Regions from separate parts of the Dorea longicatena genome, predicted to be linked through region 1. Evidence: a T-box and tRNA genes for the amino acid it is inferred to sense, from the RefSeq annotation. Region 1 holds a T-box; the other regions hold tRNA genes.
What was found. The T-box of region 1 lies ahead of proS (proline--tRNA ligase). A T-box ahead of a tRNA ligase gene usually reads a tRNA of that ligase, here a tRNA-Pro.

Region 1 (5,867 bases):
ATGGACTATGAAGTAATGCTGGATTATCATAAGGCGAATAACGCAGACGTGACGATTGCGGCAATGCCGGTGCCGATGGAAGAGGCAAGCCGTTTCGGTATTGTTATCGCAGATGAAGATGGAAGGATTCAGGAATTCCAGGAAAAACCTGCGGAACCAAAGAGTAATCTGGCATCTATGGGAATTTATATATTCTCATGGAAAGTCCTGAAGGAAGCGTTGGAGACATTGAAGGACGAGCCTGGTTGTGACTTCGGAAAGCATATCATTCCATATTGTCACAATAAAGGCGAGAGATTGTTCGCATATGAATATAACGGTTACTGGAAAGATGTCGGAACACTGGGATCTTACTGGGAAGCCAATATGGAACTGATCGATATCATACCGGAGTTCAATTTATATGAAGAATTCTGGAAGATATATACCAACAGTGAGATTCTGCCGCCACAGTATATTTCGGCACAGTCAGTGATTGAGAGAAGTATTATCTGTAACGGTGCGGAAGTATATGGTGAAGTACATAACAGTATTATCGGATCCGGAGTTGTTATAGGAGAAGGATCCGTGATCAGGGATTCTATTATCATGAAAGATACCAGGGTTGGTAAGAATTGTGTCATGGACAAGGCAATCATTGCAGAAAATTGCCTGGTTGGGGATAATACTACATTTGGCATCGGAAGTGATATACCGAACAAATTAAAACCGGCAATTTATTCATTTGGCCTGGTTGCCGTGGGTGAAAAATCTGTAATACCGGATGGGGTGCAGATTGGAAAGAACACTGCTATCAGTGGAGTAACATCCAAAGAAGATTACCCGAATGGAGTACTGGAAAGTGGAGAAACATTGATAAAGGCAGGTGAACGAGCATGAGAGCAGTAGGAATTATTTTAGCAGGTGGTAACAGCAATAAGATGCGTGAACTGACACATAAAAGAGCAGTGGCAGCAATGCCGATCGCCGGAAGTTACAGAGCGATTGACTTTGCACTCAGTAATATGTCAAACTCTCATATTCAGAAGGTGGCAGTTCTGACACAGTACAATGCCCGTTCGTTGAATGAACATCTGAATTCTTCAAAATGGTGGGATTTCGGAAGAAAGCAGGGGGGATTATATGTATTTACCCCGACGATCACCGCGGAGAACGGATACTGGTACCGCGGAACAGCAGACGCAATTTATCAGAATCTGGATTTCTTAAAGAGATGTCACGAACCTTATGTAATCATTACATCCGGTGATGCTGTATATAAGATGGATTATAACAAAGTACTGGAATATCACATTGCAAAGAAAGCGGATATTACAGTGGTATGCAAAGAACTTGGTCCGAACGAAGATGCAAGCCGTTTCGGAACGATCAAGATGAATGATTCGATGCGTATTGAAGAGTTCGAGGAAAAGCCGATGGTGGCACAGTCGCAGATTGTATCAACAGGTATCTATGTAATCAGAAGACGCCAGCTGATCGATCTGATCGAACATTGCGCAGAAGATGACAGACATGATTTTGTGACCGATATTCTTATCAGATATAAGAATCTGAAGAAAATCTACGGTTATAAAATAAAAGATTACTGGAGCAACATTTCAACAGTGGATGCATATTATCAGACGAATATGGATTTCCTGAAACCGGAAGTACGTGAGTATTTCTTCCGGACACAGCCGGGTATTTATTCCAAGGTCAGCGACTTGCCGCCGGCAAAATACAACCCGGGATCTATGGTTAAGAACAGCCTTGTGGCGAGTGGAAGTATCATTAATGGTACAGTCGAGAATTCGATTCTTTTCAAGAAGACATTCGTGGGGAACAACTGTGTCATTAAGAATTCCATTATTCTTAATGATGTCTATCTCGGAGACAATGCATATATTGAGAACTGTATTGTAGAAAGCAGGGATACGATCCGGGCAAACACACGCTATGTTGGTGAAAATGGTGTGAAGGTAGTCGTAGAAAAAAATGAGAGGTATGCACTTTAAGAAAAAGCAGTGCAAAGGCTAGAAGAAAGGGGCTAGAACAACATGCAGATTACAGATGTACGAGTACGTAAAGTAGCAAAGGAGGGCAAGCTGAAAGCTGTCGTTTCCATTACCATGGATGAGGAATTTGTGGTACACGATATTAAGGTGATTGAAGGAGAAAAAGGACTCTTTATCGCAATGCCAAGCAAGAAAGCATTGGATGGAGAGTATAGAGATATTGCGCATCCAATCAACTCAGGAACAAGAGAGCGCATTCAGAATATTATCCTTGAGAAATATGAAGAAGCTCTGACTGAGGATGTAGCAGAAGCATAGAGGGCATATGTATCGGCGAAAAAGAGGAGTGGGAATTTCCCGCTCCTCTTTTTAGGATAACTGAATTATGCCGGATCGGCCTCTAATTGAAAATGCATCGCCTTGTGTGTGACCGGATGTTTGAAATCGAGCTTATAAGCACACAATCGGATTGTCTGCCATCCTTTATTGCCGGTAAGCTCCGGGTTATATTTTGTATCTCCGACGATCGGGCATCCAATGGAGGCAAGCTGCACACGGATCTGGTGATGACGTCCGGTGTCCAGATGAATCTCAAGTTCGGTCTCGTGACATTCCTGACTTTGCGAAGACAGAGAGACATCAACAGAGGAAGAGCTGCCGGAAACAGTTGAAAACAACCGGCCATGGTCAGGAACCGTATCATAATGCAGCCGTGCAATCTTCGCTCCGTTTTCCTTTGCAGAACAGATTCGGGAAGTGTTCGTCCGGGCATCTTTGACCATATAATCCTCGAGTGTTCCTTCTTCCTCGGAAGGCGCATTGGTGACAAGCGCGCGGTAATATTTCCCGAATCCCTGATTCTGTAACTGCTTATTCAGATCTTTTGCAGCAGCCGGAGTCTTGGCAAAGACAAGGATTCCGGCAACGGGCTGGTCGAGTCTGTGGATGACGGCAAGGTAAGGCTCAGCAGAGCCAGGGGTTCTGGAACCAATGGATTTTGGTGCACCGGATTTTCCGGAAGTGCCGGAAGCTTTCGCCAGATGATTCTTGATCAGGCTGACCATGTCCGGGTAACGGATGCTTTTGCTCTGGGTTGCTATGCCATGTGGTTTGACACAGACGAGGATGTGTGGGTCTTCATATAATATATTTAAAGTAGCCATATACTTCTCCTTTGTTAAGACAAATGATATACTTATTAAATCATGGAGGGGAAAAAACTGCAAGCAGACATTGGCGGAAGCAGAGATAGAGATAATATCTTGACAAAACATATTTCATGGATTAAAATAATTGACAATTCAAAAAAAATTTTATGGCGATGAAGGGAATTAGTACATGAGAATCCAGCCGCAGAGAGGATATCATATGGTGTGAGATATCTGCTGTTCATCACATGGAACCGGTCCTGGAGCCACTGCATGAAAGTGCAGCGTGTCAGCCGGCGTTAACGGCCAATGAAGAGAGCTGCGAAAGGGTCGCAGTTAACTAGGGTGGTACCGCCGAGCTTTTCGGTCCCTTTTTCGGGGAGTCGAAAGGCCCGGCGTTTTTTGTGTCAGGTTGTGGAACTCCCGGCAAAAAAATAACGTGGAATAAGGATTTCACCAAAATTGAAAAGGAGAAGAGAAACATGGCAAAGGAAAAATTAGTCAAAAACATTACATCCCGTGACGAAGATTTCGCACAGTGGTACACAGACGTTGTACGTGAAGCAAATCTTTGTGATTATTCAAGCGTAAAAGGATGCATGAACTACTTACCGAACGGTTATGCGATCTGGGAACTGATCCAGGCAGATCTGGACAGACGTTTCAAAGAAACAGGAGTTGAGAATGTATACCTGCCAGTACTGATTCCGGAGTCACTTCTGGAAAAAGAAGCTGATCACGTAGAAGGATTCGCACCGGAAGTTGCATGGGTAACACACGGTGGAATGGAAAGACTGCAGGAAAGATTATGTGTACGCCCTACATCAGAGACACTGTTCTGTGACCTCTGGGCTAAAACAGTAAAATCATACAGAGATCTTCCAAAGGTATGGAACCAGTGGAACTCCGTTCTCCGTTGGGAGAAGACAACAAGACCATTCCTTCGTTCAAGAGAATTCTTATGGCAGGAAGGTCACACACTTCATGCAACATATGAAGAAGCAGAAGAAAGAACAATCCAGATGTGGGAAGTTTATAAGGATTGCTATAAAGAGACAATGGCTATCCCATTCGTAGCAGGAAGAAAGGCAGAACACGAGAAATTCGCCGGAGCAGAAGACACATACACGATCGAAGCACTGATGCATGACGGAAAAGCACTTCAGTCTGCGACAAGCCATTTCTTCGGAAACGGATTCCCGGATGCATTCGGAATCAAATATGTAGATAAGAACAACGAACTGCACAGTGCGTATGAGACATCATGGGGATGGTCAACAAGAAGTATCGGAGCCCTGATCATGGTTCACGGTGACGATGACGGACTGGTACTGCCACCACACGTAGCACCGGTTGAATGTAGAATCATCCCAATCGCTCAGCACAAAGAAGGTGTACTTGACAGATCTTATGCACTGCTTGACGAACTGAAAAAAGCAGGATACAGAGTGAAGATCGATGACTCTGATAAGAGTACAGGATGGAAATTCTCTGAGCAGGAGATCCTTGGTATTCCAACACGTATCGAGATCGGACCAAAGGATATCGAGAAGAACCAGGTTGTTGTTGTACGTCGTGATAACCGTGAAAAGATCGTTGTATCTCTCGATGAGATCGCAGTAAAACTGCGCGAGATCTTAGAGCAGGAGCAGCAGGATATGTACAACAGAGCAGAAGAATTCCTGAACAGCCACATTGATACAGCTACTACAATGGATGAAATGGTTGAGAAGTTCAAAGCCAACCGTGGATTTGTAAAAGCATGCTGGTGTGGAGATCCGGAATGTGAGGGCGAAGTAAAATATCAGACAGGCGGAGCTGCAACAAGATGTCTGATCGAAGATGAAGAGTTTATTTCCGATAAATGTATCTATTGCGGAAAACCTGCGAAACACATGGCTTACTGGGGAAAATCATACTAAGAATAAAGAGATTATAAGTACTGGACGGTGGATTTTAGGAATCTACCGTCCATTTTTTATCAACAGCCACCGGCAAAAATATGGTATGATATAGAATGTTGATAACGTGGATAAACGGAGGAAATATTTGTGAATAACTATAATATAAAATTACCGGATGATGTACAGTTTATCATTCATACCTTACAGTTGCATGGATTTGAAGCATACGCAGTCGGGGGATGTGTCAGAGATTCCATCCTTGGCAGAGAACCGGGCGACTGGGATATTACAACATCAGCAATGCCGGAAGAGACAAAGGCATTATTTGACAAAACATTTGATACGGGAATTGAGCATGGAACGATAACCGTACTTTTGAATCATGAGGGATACGAAGTTACGACGTACAGAATCGATGGAAAATACGAAGACAGCAGACATCCGAAAGAAGTCACATTTACAAGAAATCTGAAAGAAGACCTGCTCAGACGAGACTTTACGATCAATGCTATGGCATACAATGACAAGGATGGGATCGTAGATATCTTTGGAGGAATGCAGGATCTGGAAAAGCATATGATCCGCTGTGTGGGAAATGCCAGGGAACGTTTCTCGGAAGATGCGCTCCGGATTTTAAGAGGCGTCAGATTTGCGGCACAGCTTGGATTTGAGATTGATGAGGAGACGAAAGAAGGAATGAAGCTTCTTGCGCCGACACTGGAAAATATCAGTGCGGAGAGGATACAGGTAGAACTGGTGAAGATGCTGACATCTGACCGGCCGGAGCTTATAAGAACTGCTTATGAACTTGGGATTACGAA
Region 2 (5,867 bases), 840 kb from region 1:
CTGCATAATCAACATTTTCAGATAATACCTGGCAAAGCTCATTGACCCAGGTATATCCTTCTGCCTCGTAAGCCCCGATCAGCGCATGCATAGATAATACATTCATTGTATTATAATGTGATTTTCTTGATTTTGCCTCCACCCGGTCACGCAGCATTTTGTTGAAGATTATATGATAACTTCCTACCAGACCTGCCAGGTTAAATGTCTTACTCGGTGCATACAATGCAATCGTACGGTTTCTTGCATCCGGACTGATCGACTGTGTCGGAATGTGCTGGCTGCCTTTTAAGATCAGATCTGACCAGATCTCATCTGCGATCACTACACATTCATTGTTCTTATATACTTCCATCGCCTCTTCAATCTCTCGGCGCTCCCATACACGTCCGGTCGGATTATGCGGACTACAGAAGATTGCTACATGAATGTTATTTGCCTTTAACTTGGCATCCATGTCTTCATAATCCATCCGCCAGATTCCTTTTTCGTCTTTTTTGAGCGGACTGTGTACAATCTTGTATCCATTCTCTGTGATGCATTTGGTGAATCCGATGTAAGTCGGGCTGTGAAGAAGTACGGCATCTCCCGGTGCGGCAAAAGCTGTCAGAGCAGAGATTACTCCGCCTAATACTCCGTTCTCATATCCGATATATTCCGGCATCAGTCCTTCTACATTATTGCGGATCTTATGCCAGCGTATGATCGAATCATAATACTCTTCCACCGGATTGAAATATCCATATGCCGGATGTGCTGCCCTGTCCATGATCGCTTTTGGAATCGTTGGGACAGTTTCAAAGTTCATGTCTGCCACCCACATCGGGATCACATCAAATCCGTCTTTTGGCGGTTCCGGTGCAAATCCCGGATTCTTTCCAAGTCCGTCTACTGCAATCGCATCTTTTCCATGCCTGTCTATAATCTTTGTAAAATCATATCTCATATCTTTCTCTCCTGTTTCCCGAAAACGATCTTCCACCGGCGCCTGCCGTCTGATCGCTATTTTTTTGAAAATACCCACATCGCTTTTATCTGGTCTTTGATATTGGCAAATACCCATGTTGCTTTCGAATTCTTTATGCTGAACGGATCATTCACTTTCACATTGCCATTCTCATAACCTGTCAGTACGATAAAATGTCCAATCTTGGTAAAATCTCCCGGACCGACACTGCATATGATCGGATGTCCCTGCGAAAGTTCTAAAGCTACCTGCTCTTCTGACAAAAGACCTGCAGTACTGTTAAGATTCCAGTTTGCTCCGGCTTCATCCATGAATCTCCAGTAGGTGTTATTCTCTTCGTCCACATAACCATGTTCCGTTCCGTAAGCAGCTACCTTTGCCGGAGTGATCGACGCATCCTGATTCAGTCCGGCTGCTACCATCGCCATACAGGTCGGTCCGCATCCACTTGCCGCTACTATACTGGTTCCGTATGGAGCATATCCCCATCGTTCATCCCACTGTAAAAGTTCCGGTATCCCTCCCTGCGAAAGATCTTTTCCTATCGTATCTGCATACGGCTTATCTTTTTTCTTTTCATAATCGGCCACAAAATCTACTGTTTCCACATTTTTATCCAACAGTTCGATCACATTTTTCGGATATCCGTGTTCCGTTGCCTGCTTTCGTATACGTTCCAATTTCTGTTCGGCAGTTTCCGGCTTTGACTTTACTTTTGCCGCCTCTTTTTTATCCTGCTTTTCTTTTCTAAGCTCTTCTGCTTTCTGTTTTTCTTCTACACGTTCACGGTGCAGACAATAGCCAGCAAAAGCAGCAGTTATTACTGCTGCTATCACACCGACTACTGTTATACGCCTTAATATCTGATTTCTTCTTGCACCTTTTGAAAGAGAAGTTCTTGGTCGTTGTTCTACGTTATTAGTCTCCTTCATCTGTCAATTCAGTCCTCTTAATAATAATCTATTTTCTCGACATCGTTCTTAATTATACAACAGCATTCCAGCGGATACAACTTATCATTTCCTTAATATTGATTCTGACTTTTCGTATTTGTGTCGTTTTTTTATATAATTATGACTTTTTTCAATTTTTTTCATTTTTTACTTGCTTTTTACATTTTATCATGATATCATACTACTTGTCTTAAGGACACGTCAAATAACGGGGTGTGGCTCAGCTTGGCTAGAGCGCCTGGTTTGGGACCAGGAGGTCGCAGGTTCGAATCCTGTCACCCCGATTTATAATGTATTATGCGGGTGTAGTTCAATGGTAGAACACCAGCCTTCCAAGCTGGATACGTGGGTTCGATTCCCATCACCCGCTTTTTTCATGCTCTATTTTAGATTTATCTGGCGGCTTCTTTCGAACCGCATGGCGACAAACAACGAACCCTGTCATCTTCCGGGTGTCTTCACTAACTTTATGTGAAGACACCTGAAAGATGACAGGGTTCGTTATTTGTCCAGATTGTTCCTTGAGCCCTAATCTATTTTCTTTTTCAAAAATGCAAATACAGAACCGAGCAAAATATAGATATCTGCCAGATTGGCGGTTATATTGCCCAGTATTTTGTGACTGGATTTAATACCGATATAATCCACTACCTTTCCTCTGACAACACGGTCATAAGTATTGCTTAAAGCTCCTGCGCTTAAGAATGTCAGGGCTATCTTACTAAGCATATGCCCTTCCCTAAAAGCTTCTATAATTGTCAGAAGTCCGATCGCTGCTGTCGTCATCACCGACGCTTTCTTTACTTTTTCCGGTTCGGAATCCATAGAGTTAAATGCAAATCCTTTATTATATACTTTTCTGATCAGAATCCCTGTCCCACAGAGACTTTTTTCTTCCGTCTCGCTTACATTCTCTTCTATGTACTGTTTTACAGCCATATCAAGAGCGAACAGTGTTCCGACCGCACCGGGTATGCGTGTACGCATTTATACTTCTCCCTGGATCTTTACGATCTCTTCTTCCTGTTTTTCTATCTCTTCGTCACGTTTTTCTATCTCTTCGCAGAGCGTTACATAATCCATGTCTGACACTTCTCCACTCTGGAATTTTTCATATACCATACGTCCGATATCTGCAAGATCTCTTTCATTCGCTCTCTTTAACGAACGAACATTGCTTTTAATCTTCTGGATTTCCAGAGTATCTCCTGTCTTCTTTGTGATGTCACTAGCAACATCTGAAACCATTCTGCCGAATTCTTCAAAAAAATCTGCCATTAGTATCCTCTCCTTATCTCGTTCTTCTTTACAGCTGTCTTAAAATATCCAATGATCGGTACAAATTCATCGTCCCATATCCCCATTGTGTATTCGGATATTCTATTCCCGGAAGCTTTTGTGTTCCCATCACGATAATATTTCTGACCTGACTGGACGACACTCCTCTTGCCCCCGGCTGCTCACTGATCCATTCCATGATCAGGGCACATCCGCCTGCTGCAATCGCTGTTGCGGCGCTCGAACCGGTCCGATTCTTAAATTCCCCGCCAGGTACTGCTCCTGTGACCGCTTCTCCCGGCGCAGCATAATCCGGTTTTATTTTTTCATCTCTAGTATACCCCCTGCCCGAATTAATATCAACTCCATTCTCCCTGCTGTTATAAAAAGCCACAGTCATTGTATTTCTTCCTCCTGAAGGCTCTGTAAATGTAGTGTCGGGATTTGATTCCAGAAAATATACCTCTCCCTCCAGGAATTCTTCCATCGGAAGCCATATGTGAAAATCTCCGGTTGTCTGCATCGCCGGCTTTATATCTATTTTCCATATTCCGGGAACCGCATTCTGAAACCTTATAAATACCAGCTGTGCATCATTATTCCTCTGTAATAATCTGTATTCCACAGTAATCGTTGTCCGTTCAAATGTAAATAAAAAATCAAACAGATACCCCAGACGTATCGGAATCATCCCCGTACGCTCTCCAGACGGCGAAGTAACCGACACCATTACGATATTCGGAAGTGTACTCCATAATTCAACGGCAAAAGACTGTGTCCCTTCTCCTACCCGGATTTCTGCTGTCCTCGTATCCTGTGCATCCGTAAAACGGTTAAAATAGTGATGTCTTCTGGCCGCCTCATTGCCTGTTCCGACTACAACACACCTGTTTCTTACCGTCGCATAAATGTCCAATATATCTGCCAGAATAGAATCTCCGTTATGTCCTCCAAAGCTTGTTCCGAGGGCTACACAGATCACTAACGGCATTCCCTGTTTTCTTGCCAGGTCATTCAGATAGCGGAGTCCCAGCATAATATCATTTTCCTGATAACATACGGCATCCTGTGCTATCGCGAAAAATTCTTTCAGATAATTTTTTGCCGGCTTTAATTTGACCATTGCAATAGAAGCCTCCGGTGCGGCCCCGAGAAACTGTTTTCCAACTTCTGCTCCTCCTGCAGCCGCACTTGCAACAAATGTTCCATGTCCGTCTGTATCCACACTCGGTACTATCTGAAGCGGATCCTCCGATCTAAGTGCTGTATTGATCATTTCTTCCGTATATTCCGTTCCATAATAAAGCCCCTGTGGTGTTCTTCCCGTCTGAATCGTCTGATCCCAGATTCCCACAATCCGTGTCGTCCCGTCCAGATTGCGAAACACACGATTCTGATAATCTATCCCGGTATCTAAAAAGCCGATCATGATCCCATCCCCCATCAGCTGAAGTGTCGGATAGTTCTGCAATGTAATAATTCCTGCTGCATCTAACGGCTGCATATCCAGAAGTGTATAACATTTTGGGATCGTACTGTACCAATATTCTCTGAACGATAATGGAAGCAGAATCCTTCTGTCTACAGATACACTTTTATATCCAAAATCCATCTCCTGAATACACGCATTTTCCGGATTCACTTCCTTAAGTTCCTCATCTCTGTATAATGGAATAATAAAATCCCAGTAATCTTCGGAAATAATCTTTTCTTTACAGTTCTCTTCCAAATCAAAAAAAACCTTTCATATACATTTGTTTTATGTATATGAAAGGTTCCCTGTCATTCATTAATCTTTTATTATGAATTCGTATTCTGGTTCAGCATACGTTCAATAATGTCTACCGACTCTTCAATACCATAACTTGCACTGTTAAAACAGATATCATAGTTCATAGCATCTCCCCATTTCTGACCGGTATAATAATTGTAATATCTTGCATGTTGACGATCCAGCTTTTTAAGCAGACGTACCGCTTTCTTATGATCCAGATCATTGACCTCCATAATACGACGCACACGCTGTTCGAACGGTGCCGTAATAAAAATACTGATATGTGGAATATGGTTATTCGCAAGTATCACATCTGCACATCTACCCATTACAATAAAATCTTCTTCTTTTGCCATTTTGCAGATCAGGTCACTCTGATTGAAGAAGATCGCGTCTTCTCTTGTCAATCCATGATAGCGGTCAAAGTCTTTCAGACGCTCTTTGATCGTCCTTCCGGATCCCTGATATTTGTTCTCGATCAGATCCGTTCCCAGATCCGCCACATCTGTCACAGAATCCTTCTCCGCATCCAGTCTTCTTAATACTTCATTAAAGATTTCTGCATCATAGTAGTTGATTCTAAGTGCATCTGCCAGTGCAAATCCAATATCATTTCCGGCACTTCCCTGCGTTCTTCCGATACAAATAATAAGATGATCGTCTTTTGAAAACTTCTGACGCAGATTCGCTGTATTCAACTTCGCCCTGTTTTCATCCAGAATTTCAACCTTACCGAAACTTGCAGGAAGCTCTGCTATTTCCTTTAATATCTCATCGTATTTTTTCATCAGTCTGGAACGGTCTTCATCCTTTCGGATCGTACGTGCCATGTTACTGATCAATGCCAGCTCACTTCTAAGAAGATGTCCCTGCGGCTTGGTACGCATCAGCATAA
Region 3 (5,867 bases), 720 kb from region 1:
TACCTTTCTGATATACAGCTCGCTTCCTTTTGTAATGCCCATATCCATAATACGGCGCTTGTATGCGCTGTCCCCTTCAATCTTCGTTACAACAACTGTACTTCCAACTTTTGCATCACCTAAAGTCATTGCTGTTTCTCCTTTCCTTAGATTGTTAGTATCTATAATACAGCAGACACCCCGGTACTAAACCATGATGTGCCGCGCCATATCCTCATTTACTGCCACTCTGGAGTCTTTGACATTTACGATCACATTGCCTCCGATCTTCGACAGTACAACAACTTCCGCTCCTGCAACAAATCCAAGATTTGCCAGAAAACGTCTTGTCTCTTCATTTCCACCAATACGTGAGATTGTGTTTGTTTCACCGATACCGGCCATTGTAAGCGGCATAATAACACCTCGTTTTCTTTATGTATGATTTTTTGCATTTTCTCTGCCTGTTTTGATAATGATTTTGATAATGATAAATGTTTTCATTATCTCCTGCAATAGTTAGTATATGCTAACGTTCGTTAGCTGTCAACCACTTTATTTCATTTTATTGATTATTTTTTCTCATTAAGATTTTTCTTTTATTTGCCAGTAATTTGGAACTATGCTATACTAAATTCAATGTTAACGTATGAAGGAAGGAATGACTTATTATGAGCAATGTATTAAATGAATCTGCTGAGAACTACCTTGAAACGATTCTGATTTTAAGCCAGAAACTGCCTGTAGTGCGTTCCGTAGATATTGCCAATGAGCTTGGATTCAAGAAATCCAGCGTCAGTGTTGCCATGAAGAACCTTCGCGAGAAGGAACATATTAAAGTAGATGAGCAGGGATTTATTCATTTGACACCATCCGGCCTGGAGATTGCAAATATGATTTACGAACGCCACACACTTTTATCATCCTGGCTGATACATCTCGGCGTACCTGCGGATGTCGCTGCTGCCGATGCATGTAAGATGGAGCATGTGATCAGTAAAGAAAGTTTCGAAGCGATCAAGAGACATGTATACGAGAACAAAGAAGTGTAAATCATCCGTTTCGTTTTATTTTCTTTTTATATTATGAGATTTTATTTTTTCACTGTATTCTAAAGGAGTCTTGATTTATGAACGAAAGTATTAAAAACATGATCGAACGCCGCAGTGTACGCGGTTACAAACCGGACATGATCCCGAAAGAAGATCTGGATCTGATTCTTGAAGCAGGCACTTATGCCGCAACCGGCATGGGAATGCAGTCACCGGTTATTGTTGCCGTTACAGACAAAGCCACCCGCGATCAGCTTTCCAAAATGAATGCGGATGTCATGGGAACTGATACAGATCCGTTCTACGGAGCACCGGTTGTCCTGGTTGTATTAGCTGATAAGAACAGACCGACACATATCTATGACGGAAGCCTTGTCATGGGCAATCTGATGAATGCTGCCGCTTCTCTTGGAATCGGAAGCTGCTGGATCCACCGGGCGAAAGAAGTCTTTGCATCGGAAGAAGGTAAGGCTCTTTTGAAAAAATGGGGCGTGGAAGGTGATTATGAAGGCATCGGACACTGCGTGCTCGGATATCCGGCCGGAGATGTGCCGAAAGCGAAGCCTCGTAAAGAGAATTATGTGTATCATGTAGATTAAATGAATAACGAGAACAGAAAAAGAGGAATCCCGGATCAATGTGATCTTTGGGATTCCTTTTTTCTTCGAGCAGCGTATTGTAAATCTGCTGTTTGATACTTCGGTATGTATGGTCTTATGCGTCCTTCCATACCTCTTCTGCGATTTCTTTCACCAGTTTTAATTTTGCCCACTGCTCTTCTTCTGTCAGTTTGTTACCAATTTCACAGGATGCAAATCCGCACTGCGGGCTTAAACACAATCTCTCAAGTGGAATATATTTTGCTGCTTCATAGATTCGTTTGATCACTGTTTCTTTGTCTTCAAGTTCCGGTGACTTAGTTGTGATCAGTCCCAGAACGACTTTCTTATCTTCTGAAACCTTTGCCAGCGGCGCAAATCCGCCCGATCTTGCATCATCATACTCCAGGAATAAAGCGTCTACATTTTCCTTTGCAAATACATAGTCTGCTACGGAATCATATGGGCCGCTTGTGAAGAATGTAGAGTGATAGTTACCTCTGCAGATATGTGAAGTAATCACCATATCTTCCGGTTTTCCTTCTAATGCAAGGTTATTCACTTCCAGTAACTGTGCTTTTACTTTGTTCAGATCCAGCCCCAGTCTCTCATATCTCTGCTTTGCGGCATCTCCTACGATTGCGCCCCATGTACAGTCATCTAACTGAAGGTTACTGCACCCCGCTTCATAGAACTGTCTGATAACTTCCTGATATGCTTTTCCGATGTCCTGAATCAATTCTTCGTTTGTTGCATAATATTTTCTTGTATTCTCAAAGTTTGCCGGAACGATCATCTGCTGGAACATCTGTGCCGGTGCCGGGATTGTATATTTTGCAACGGTGTTCTCATCTTCGAACTGTTTTAAGAATTTGAATCCTTCTACAAATGGATGTGCTTTTGCCTTTACTTTTCCTGTCAGGTAAGTATCTTCTACTGCTGCCATCTCTGCATTGAACTGTACGCCGGCTCCTGTCTGCTCATGACCAACGCCTTCGAATCCCCACATAAAGTCCAGATGCCAGTAAGTTCTTCTGAATTCTCCGTCTGTAATGATGTGGAATCCCAATTCTTTCTGCTTTGCAACTACTTCTGTGACTGCCTTATCAACGATTGCATCACATTCTTCTTTTGTGATCTTTCCTTCGCTGTAATCTGCTTTTGCCTGTTTTACTTCCTGTGGTCTTAAAAAGCTTCCCACAAAATCATATCTGTATGGTGTCTGGTATTTGCTCATTTTCTATATCCTCCTGTGCTTTTCTTCCTGTTGTTTTTGTCTGGATATAGAGTAGCATGATTTGGATGATTTGGATAATACATATAACTTGTGTGTTGCTATAGCTTTAAGCTATAGCAATTAAAGCATCTATAAACCATATATCGCTGACGTTTTTACAAATACCAAGAATTACACTCTTTGACATAAAAAAATACAGTACCTATATCAGATACTGTATCATTCAATCGGAGTGACGTGATTCGAACACGCGACCTCTACGTCCCGAACGTAGCGCTCTACCAAGCTGAGCCACACTCCGATATATGCAATTTTAAAAAGTAACCGGACACTTTCAAAAGCATCCGGCGCCCCTGCCAAGGAACTACGGATAGAGGACTCGAACCTCTACTAACAGAGTCAGAGTCTGCTGTGCTGCCATTACACCAATCCGCATCAGTGTTATGTTCTGCATTGTTCAGCGAACAAATATTATTATACTGATTTTTAGAAAAAAGTCAATAGGTATTTTTGATTTTTTTCATACATTTCCGACAATATGAAAAACCGGATACTTCTTAATGAAGTATCCGGCATTGTAACTACGGATAGAGGACTCGAACCTCTACTAACAGAGTCAGAGTCTGCTGTGCTGCCATTACACCAATCCGCATCAATGTGACTTTTCTCTGCTGTTCTTAAGTTGTCCAGCGAATATTAATTATACTCGGATACAGAGAAAAGTCAATAGGATTTTTAAAAAAAGTTATTTTTTGTCATAAATTTTTGGTTCTACCGTTTTATTTTCAAAGTCTATGAATAACTGGAACGCATATCCGTCATCACTGGTATCCCGGACTTCCACATACTTTGGCTGTACTTCAATCAGAATCTCTGTATCTTCATGGCTGTATTTGTTATAACTTTCCCAGAGATGTTCTTTGTATCCCTTTTCAAAGCGTCTTCCCGGTTCTTCGACAACCAGGCCTTTATTCACAGCAATTTCTTCTACCTGCACACCGCTCCAGCATAATAATTGTGATTGCAGTAACATCATCTGCTAGATTTCATCTATATTCCTCTATGCTATATATGTAAATATTTCCAATTGAAATATTTTATCATTTTTCTCTTTTCCTGTACCACCGATAAAGCCCCAGTGCCAGCACCACACAGCAGCTCTCCGCAATCACCGGTGCCCACCAGATCGCTTCTCCTCCAAATACTGCCGTAAGGAACACCAGACTGATCACCAGTGCAACCAGACTCCTTGTAAGCGAGATCATCGTTGCAAATCCGGCCCTTTCTACAGAAGTAAAATATCCGCCAAGAACCACATTGAGTCCCGCAATCAGGAAAGACAGGATAAAGATACGGAACACCCTTACGGAATACTTAATCAACGATGCTTCACTTTCTTTCAAAAACAGTCTTACAATGCCGCCTGCTCCCATATAACATACGACAACTGCTCCTACGGAACCCACAAGAGCCGCCGTGATTCCATATTTCAAAAGCTTTTTATATTTACCCGGTTCATTTTTCCCATAATAATAGCTGATCAATGGCTGTGATCCCTGTGCAATGCCTGCCATGGACATGACAACGATCGTATTCACATACGAGATGATCGTATAACTTACCAGTGCGTATTCTCCGATGTACTTCAGGATTGCCTGATTAAAGAAGAAGATAATGATTCCACTTGAGAATTCCGTCACGCCGGACGACATACCATTGCGAATCTGACGCCAGATTTCTGACGGCATCAAATGGAACTTCGAAAATCTTATCGTTCCTTTCGGTCCGAGGAAATGCCACAGATACAAGAGGATCACTGCTGTCTGCGAGATTCCCGTAGCAAACGCTGCCCCCCAGACACCTTTATGTAACACCATGACCAAAATATAATCCAGGATACAGTTCAGTACGCTCCCGGACGTTACATAGATTGTTGCAAGTTTTGGATAGCCATCCGTCTTGATCAACGTCTCAAATGAATAAGAGAGAATATATACCATGGAAAATGGTGCAATTGTTCCAATATATGTTTTCGCATAAGAGAGAATATTATCAGTTGCTCCCAGAAATCTGGCAAACGGCTCTAGAAACACTATTACAAGAATTGTGATCAGAACCGATAATGTGCAAAGCAGCACAACATTCTGGGTAAACACTTCATTTGCACGTTCTTTTTCTCCCTGTCCCAAAAGAATCGCCACGATTGTCGAATTTCCCACCGCAAACAGGATAGAGATGGAAAACAGCCCCGTTGTAAATGGCATTGAGATATTGACGGCAGTTAATGCCACTTCTGACACTCCTCTTGCCACAAATATTCCGTCTACCATGGTATAAAGCGAGAATACCCACTGGGCAATGATCGATGGGATAATAAAACGTAAAAAATCACTTTTTAAAGACTTTCCCTCAAGTCTCATTCATAAAACCTCATTTCTTTTTGTTCTTTTCTTTCATTTATAGTTTAAACCTTGGTATAATACTAAGGTCAAGTATCATATTTTCATATACACAGGAGGTTTTCTTATGAATATTTTAATTTTAAACGGAAGTCCACATCCAAATGGTACAACTGCACAGCTTCGTGCCGCATTCGAAGCAGGTGCACTATCTCTTCCAAACAGTAATTATATTGTAGAAGCCGAAAAATCAGGCGCCTCTCTTTCTTAGTTCCATCGCACAAAACATATGAAGCAGTTTTACAAAATTAATGAAATATCCAAACTATACAATATCGGACCAGATTCTCTCCGCTATTATGAAAAGCTGGGCCTTCTGGCACCAAAACGCGGGAAAAATAATTATCGGCTATATACTCTTGATGACCTGTGGCGACTGAACATCATCCGCGATCTGCGTCGTCTGGGATTCCCTATGGAAAAGATCCGGGAATATATGGACAACCGAAGCGTAGAAAATACACGTAAACTACTCACGGAAGAGCTCGATGCCATTCATCAGCAGATTCAGGAATTAAATCGCCTGCAGAAAAACGTTGAA

Region 2: it encodes a tRNA-Pro, which carries the amino acid that the T-box ahead of proS (proline--tRNA ligase) is inferred to sense. The anticodon was not compared.
Region 3: it encodes a tRNA-Pro, which carries the amino acid that the T-box ahead of proS (proline--tRNA ligase) is inferred to sense. The anticodon was not compared.

Annotation. Positions count from the first base shown of each region.
Region 1 covers NZ_CP102280.1:75,964-81,830, forward strand. Annotated here, with positions in the region: gene NQ508_RS00370 (glucose-1-phosphate adenylyltransferase) at 1-879, shown strand, start outside; gene glgD (glucose-1-phosphate adenylyltransferase subunit GlgD) at 876-1,994, shown strand; gene spoVG (septation regulator SpoVG) at 2,037-2,312, shown strand; gene NQ508_RS00385 (RluA family pseudouridine synthase) at 2,378-3,157, opposite strand; T-box leader at 3,307-3,517, shown strand; gene proS (proline--tRNA ligase) at 3,625-5,064, shown strand; gene NQ508_RS00395 (CCA tRNA nucleotidyltransferase) at 5,194-5,867, shown strand, end outside.
Region 2 covers NZ_CP102280.1:2,156,613-2,162,479, forward strand. Annotated here, with positions in the region: gene NQ508_RS10290 (MalY/PatB family protein) at 1-946, opposite strand, end outside; gene NQ508_RS10295 (C39 family peptidase) at 1,003-1,899, opposite strand; tRNA gene NQ508_RS10300 (tRNA-Pro) at 2,130-2,204, shown strand; tRNA gene NQ508_RS10305 (tRNA-Gly) at 2,220-2,290, shown strand; gene NQ508_RS10310 (signal peptidase II) at 2,449-2,907, opposite strand; gene NQ508_RS10315 (hypothetical protein) at 2,908-3,198, opposite strand; gene NQ508_RS10320 (S8 family peptidase) at 3,227-4,810, opposite strand; gene NQ508_RS10325 (cytidylate kinase-like family protein) at 4,999-5,867, opposite strand, start outside.
Region 3 covers NZ_CP102280.1:2,272,497-2,278,363, forward strand. Annotated here, with positions in the region: gene NQ508_RS10810 (FeoA family protein) at 1-129, opposite strand, end outside; gene NQ508_RS10815 (FeoA family protein) at 187-396, opposite strand; gene NQ508_RS10820 (metal-dependent transcriptional regulator) at 651-1,031, shown strand; gene NQ508_RS10825 (nitroreductase) at 1,109-1,630, shown strand; gene NQ508_RS10830 (5-methyltetrahydropteroyltriglutamate--homocysteine S-methyltransferase) at 1,746-2,867, opposite strand; tRNA gene NQ508_RS10835 (tRNA-Pro) at 3,095-3,168, opposite strand; tRNA gene NQ508_RS10840 (tRNA-Gln) at 3,232-3,302, opposite strand; tRNA gene NQ508_RS10845 (tRNA-Gln) at 3,449-3,519, opposite strand; gene NQ508_RS10850 (hypothetical protein) at 3,613-3,903, opposite strand; gene NQ508_RS10855 (MATE family efflux transporter) at 3,968-5,287, opposite strand; gene NQ508_RS10860 (hypothetical protein) at 5,394-5,537, shown strand; gene NQ508_RS10865 (MerR family transcriptional regulator) at 5,556-5,867, shown strand, end outside.